One region of the Fictibacillus marinisediminis genome, then DNA from elsewhere that is predicted to be linked to it. Evidence: riboswitches for the same ligand, from Rfam matches in the RefSeq annotation. Region 1 holds a riboswitch; the other holds the start of a gene.
The links. A riboswitch is a leader RNA that binds a small molecule or an ion and turns the genes downstream of it on or off. The one in region 1 is predicted to bind S-adenosylmethionine.
Positions count from the first base shown of each region.

Region 2: another riboswitch for S-adenosylmethionine. It lies ahead of LCY76_RS14700 (methionine biosynthesis PLP-dependent protein); the one in region 1 lies ahead of LCY76_RS05340 (homoserine dehydrogenase).

Region 1 is NZ_JAIWJX010000002.1:964,317-967,472, reverse strand. Features, by position in the region: gene LCY76_RS05340 (homoserine dehydrogenase) at 218-1,483, opposite strand; SAM riboswitch class I at 1,594-1,702, opposite strand; SAM riboswitch class I at 1,803-1,912, opposite strand; partial or broken gene LCY76_RS05335 (undecaprenyldiphospho-muramoylpentapeptide beta-N-acetylglucosaminyltransferase) at 2,038-3,107, shown strand.
Region 2 is NZ_JAIWJX010000002.1:2,747,655-2,750,810, forward strand. Features, by position in the region: gene LCY76_RS14700 (methionine biosynthesis PLP-dependent protein) at 1-1,111, opposite strand, end outside; SAM riboswitch class I at 1,186-1,301, opposite strand; gene LCY76_RS14705 (hypothetical protein) at 1,771-2,073, shown strand; gene LCY76_RS14710 (carboxymuconolactone decarboxylase family protein) at 2,520-2,957, opposite strand.

The DNA.
Region 1 (3,156 bases):
TAACTATTGGTGGCCGCAAAAAGACATCAAGAATACAACCGCTTCAAGCACGGCCTTTTTGCTCCAACTATCCAATTCGCTTAGTTAAGAACGTGAACGCTCATCCATACAACTCCCTTCCTTTTGTTACTTCCATCATATGTAAAATCCTTTCCATTGTCAACATGATGGGTAAAAAAATCCGCAGAGAGCCGACTCTCCACGGATATTCCTGTTTCTATTCGGCCACCGGCACCTTTTCTTTCTCTATCCCCTTACCGCTTTTTGACAGACGGACCGGATAGATGCTGATCACTGAAATGAACTCATCCTCCTGTTCCAGAGGGAGCGGCCCTTCATAAAGCAGGGCAGCAAGGGAAATAGGCTGAAAACGAAGAGAAGTCCGGTCTATAATGATTCCATGCTTTTCAATTGCTGAAATCCTTTCCTTTGTAAAATTAATTTTTTCACCGACGAGAAGGTAGGTATTCACCTCTTGTTCTTGTTTCTTAGGGCAGAGTTCCGATACAGCCGGTTTGTTTCTATATATTTCCCTAGTTTCATAGATCGATAATAAGTCTTCCACAATGGCACTTGCTGTTGCTTCTGCACCAGCTCCCGGCCCTTGCAAGGTCAAACAGCCGAGAAGGTCTGTCTGAATACGGATGGCATTGTCCACGCCTTCCACACCATACAGCGGATGATCGCTATCCACAAATACAGGCTGTACCTGGAGATCAAGTCTATCGTTTAAAAGGACGAGATGCTTCAGCCGAAGCCCCATCTGCTCAGCCAGTTGAATCTCCTCAAGAAGCACATTTCCAATCCCCTCCACCTGCACTTCTTCCCAGGATGGCTGCACGCCATAAATCCATTTGCTCAGCACCATCGCTTTGTAAAATGCGTCCAAGCCTTCGATGTCATTTGTCGGATCCGGCTCTGCATATCCTTTTTTCTGTGCCAGTTCCAGCGCTTTTTCAAACGAGGAACCTGTCGTTCTCATGTACGAAAGAATGAAGTTGGACGTTCCGTTTAAAATGGCTTCTACATGCTGAATCCGATTGATTCTTAAAAGTTCCCTCAATGTTCTCAAAATCGGTATTCCTCCGCCTACGCTCGCTTCATAGACAAAACGGACACCCTTTGCGGCAGCACGCTCTGTTAATTCTTCTCCATGCCGGGCGATCAAATCTTTATTCGCGGAAATCACATGGCATCCCGCTTCAAGTGATTGTATGATGTAAGACCGTGCAGGCTCGATTCCGCCAATCGCCTCAATGACCACATCAGGCACTTCTTCTCCGATCGCCTTCTCGAATTCGGACGTCAACGGTACCCCCTTTACGAAAGGCCTTGCTTTGGAAGAATCCTTAATCAAAATACTGGACAGCTTCAGACGATGACCCAGCAATTCTTCTAAAGCTCCTTTTCTATCCATGATGGATGTATATACACCGGATCCTACAGTCCCCAGACCCAGCAGTGCTATTTTTAATTCTTTCAATACAATCACTCCTTCTTCAAAAGTAAATTTCTTATTAGTGGATGAATGGTATCTGTATGATGGCAAAAGAAAAAACCTCTTCCTAAAGAAGAGGTCTGCAGTCCGGCCTCCTCTTATCATCCAGGGTTCTTTCCTGCAGGTAGTAGCACCTTTTCAAGTAGAATACTTGAAGGTTGCCGGGCTTCATCGGGCCTTTCCCTCCGCCACTCTGGATAAGAGTATTATCATGAGATTGAAACATGTTATGTAGCACTTTATTTTTTTAGTACAAAAAACCCCCTTATCACGAAGATAAGAGAGCTGTATGGTTCCGATCCGTCTCTTATCTCCCAAAGTTTTACCTTTGAAGGATTTAGCACCTTTTCAAGTAGAATACTTGAAGGTTGCCGGGCTTCATTGGGCCTTTCCCTCCGCCGCTCTTGATAAGCTTCATTAAATTAGTCTTACTCTATCACGGCAGACAGGAGAGCGTCAACCATTATTCAGATATTTCTGGAATCATTGCAGATTATTTTTGGTATGATAGAAACACATAAATAAAAGGGGTGGAAGGTTTGGGCAAGAAAATCGTATTCACCGGGGGAGGTTCCACCGGGCACGTCTCTGTTAACCTGGCGCTGATTCCTTTGTTCTTAAAAGAAGGCTGGGAAGTCAGCTATATCGGTTCCAAAGGAGGAATTGAACGGAAACTGACAGAAACCATCGAAGGCGTCCGCTATTACAGCATCTCTACTGGTAAACTAAGGCGCTATTTTGACTGGAACAATTTTAAAGATCCGTTCCGTGTCATGAAAGGAGCATTTGAAGCATTTCGGCTCATCAAGACCATAAAACCAGACGTAGTCTTTTCAAAGGGGGGTTCGTATCTGTTCCCGTAATCCTCGGCAGCCGGATGAACAAGGTGCCGATTGTATCCCATGAATCCGATCTTAGTCCAGGGCTTGCAAACCGTCTTTCACTTCCGTTCGCTAACAAAGTGTGTACAACGTTCCCTGAAACCGCTGATCATCTCCCAAGGGAAAAAGCGGTATACGCCGGTGCGGTTATCCGTAAGGAGCTGCATGAAGGGATCGCAGCCAAGGGGAGAGCTTTCTGTGGTTTGACTCCTGGTAAATCGATCATCTTGATCATGGGAGGAAGTCTTGGATCAAAAAAAATAAATGAGGCCGTAAGATTAAGCCTGGACGCTCTGCTTCCCCGCTTTCAAATCATTCATCTTTGCGGAAAAGGCCAGAAGGATTCTTCCACTCTGAAAAAAGGCTATATCCAGTTCGAATATGTATCGGATGAGCTCCCAGATATCCTTGCAGCAACGGATTTTGTCATTTCAAGAGCAGGCTCTAATTCTATCTTTGAGTTTTTGTCACTGAGAAAGCCAATGCTTCTCATTCCACTCTCTAAAGAAGCAAGCCGCGGAGACCAGATTGAAAATGCCCGATCATTTGAAAAACAAGGCTATTGCGAAGTTCTGTTTGAGGAAGACCTGAATGCTGAATCCCTTCTGCAAGGCATCGAGCAGCTTTATTCAAATCAGGAAGCCTATATCAGAAGAATGGAAGAAAGCCAGCTTAGTAATGCGTTAGACCAGCTGTTTTCCATCATTAATGAAGAAGCAAAAAGATGACTTTCCCCATTCCTCCTCTGAGATGGGGAAAAGCCAGGAGAGGAATAAG
Region 2 (3,156 bases), 1.8 Mb from region 1:
GGGGGATTGCCTCCTTCTGAACGATTTGGAGTGCTTGCGATAAGTCATCTATCAGGTCCTTTTCATCCTCAATTCCAACAGACAGCCTCACGAGACGATTGCACACACCTCGCTTGATGCGAATGTCATCCGGAATATCGGCATGTGTCTGAGTAGCCGGATAGGTGACGAAGCTTTCGACGCCTCCCAGGCTTTCCGCAAATGTGATCAGTGAAACAGCCTTCAGAAAGCCAGGCACCCACTCTTCTTTACGAAGGCGAAAGGAGATCATTCCTCCTCTTCCCGGATAAAGCACATCAGCAATGGCTTCATGTTCTTGGAGAAATCCAACAACCGCCTTTGCGTTTTCTTCATGCTTTTTCATCCTTAATGCCAAGGTTTTCATGCCTCTCATCAACAGCCAGGCATCAAACGGACTTAGCACAGCTCCCGAGGCATTATGATAATAGGACAGCTCTTCACAAAGTTTTTTTCCTTTGGCAGCGACAAGCCCTGCGAGTACATCGTTGTGACCGCCCAAATACTTGGTTGCACTGTGAATGACGATATCTGCTCCAAGCTCGATCGGCTTTTGCAGCAAAGGTGTATAGAACGTATTGTCAACAATGACCAAGAGATCATGTTCCCTTCCGATAGCCGTAATGGCTTGTATATCACAGGTTTCCATTAAGGGATTTGTCGGAGTTTCAAGAAATATCGCTTTTGTCTTAGCTGTGATCGCCTGCTCGATTTCAAGTGTATTGGCCGTATCTACGTATTTACAGGACAGACCCCATTTTTTGTAGCCTTCTTCCAATAACCGATAGGTCCCGCCGTATAAATCGCTCGATACGATCCATTCATCCCCCGCTTGAAAAAGGGAAAGGATCGTGGCGATCGCGGACATTCCTGAACTGCACGCAAAGCCCTGGTCTGCTCCTTCGAGATCCGCTATTGCCTGTTCCAGCAGCTGACGTGTCGGATTGCCGGTGCGTATATAATCATATCCGCTTGATTCTCCTATTCCGGTATGGCGATAAGCCGTGGAAAAATAGACGGGCGGATTTACTGATCCTGTACGGTCTTCACTTCGGTTGCCGATCTGGGCAAGCTTTGTTTCCGTTTTATACATGGAGATCCTCCTAATAAATAAAATAAAAAAAGCCTTCTAAGAAGAAGACTTTTGAAAAATATCAATTGTCGTTCCTCTTATCTTTCAAGTTCATTAACGAACTTGATGGACTTAGCACCTTTTCAGCCATCTGCGGCTGAAGGTTGCTGAGGTGTCATCGGGCCATTCCCTCTACCTCTCTTGATAAGAAAACAAATCACGTATCAAATTGTACTTTATACTCTACAATAATATTCTGAATGTTTCAATAGGTATTTCAAAAAACATGCTTTTTTAAAATTTCAATTAACCTTTGTTACATTACCAGCTGTATTGGTAAGGTACTCGAAAGTTAAGATTCGGGACGTACTTTAGTAAAAGGGCTAACTCTTCTGATAAACGATGAGTTAGCTTTTTTCTTTTTTTGTTTTCTCAATCAGCCCCTACCTTTATTACATTTTCACCTGATGATTTTAGTCCTGTATTTAAAGAGGTTTTCAGAGAACATTGGTTCCATTTACCATATTCGCAGGCAAATAGTCGGTTTAACGCGCAAAATTAAGCAATTAATAGCTTTTAACCTAAATCTCCTGAGTAAAATTGAAACGTTTTTATCAGTTTAAAAAAATATCAGGCATGGTAATATTTATTAAAAACTACTAATTAAGGGAGTCTGACAGTTGATAGTTGAAACAGATAAATACTATATGCCTGGTAAAAATCGTGTCATTTTGCTGCCTGCCGTTTGGAGAGAGGAATTTAACATAACAGAAAATGACCTCCTGACTGTATGTAAAAAAGACGACTTAATCATCATTCAGGCCAATACCATAAACGAAGTAAAGGGAGCCAAATATATAAAGATTAATAAAAAAGGAGTGATAACCATTCCGAAATCTATAGATGAACAGCTGGATATTCGATTACATCAACTGTTCATTAATTCAAAATACTGTTCCTTTTTTATTGCACCTGTAAAATAGAATAGCCTTTTTTCTTCGTTTTGAATGAAAGCGAAGAAAATGAAACATGCTATCACCAAATTCATAAATTTGGTGATAGCATGTTGGCCTCTTATCTTCTTTATATGGTTCTGCCTTGGTTGGCAGGTGTATTTCTTTTAAATAAGTACTGTAAACTCGTGTTATTGGTCGCCCCCTTCACACTAGTAAAAAGAATGATTTACTTCTGATCTTTCTTTTCTCAATCGGAACAACTGGATTAGAGTATCTATCCCTGCTTAATCACCAGCTTGTATACCATAATGGGTGGACAGTTTACTGGACATTTTGTTCCTATTTTATTACTTATTTCTTGGTTTATGCCTATTACAGGATCGTCAATAAACCTGTCACGCTCCAATAAAAATGGAGATACGTAAGCTACCTTCCGTATCTCCATTTGCATTTTAATAGCTAATGAATCTGATCTATTCCGGCATTAACCTTGTTGAAACTCCAATGCGGTTCCATGCATTGATGGTTACGATTTGCATGATGATTTCCGCTATTTGTTTTTCCTCAAAATGTTCCGCTACTTCCCTATATACTTCATCTGGAACATGGGAGTCAGCTACGAGTGTGATCGATTCTGTCAGCGCAAGCACTGCTCGTTCTTCAGGAGAAAAGAACGGAGTCTCCCGCCAGCCATTCAAAGCATAGATACGCTGTTCGGTCTCCCCCATTTTACGTGCATCTTTCGTATGCATATCAATACAATAGGCACAGCCGTTGACTTGGGAGGCACGTATTTTGATTAATTCTTTAAGCTTTTTATCCAAACTCGTTGAAATGACGTATTTTTCAAGGTTCAACATTGCCTCATAACCTCCTGGATTGACCTTTCCCATTAAAAATCTTGTTTCCATGCTCAATTCCTCCTTAATTTGCAATCACTAATAAGACAATTAACTCCCTCGTTTTGTGACAAAAATTAAAGAGTAATTAAAATTTATTCATACATCAAGCAGGGAGTAGTTGAAATGGCGGTGCAAAACAATATTGCCGGTTTCGTGACTTGGTTCCGTCAACATTGGGATATTTAATCAAAAAACAAGGCCACTCCCT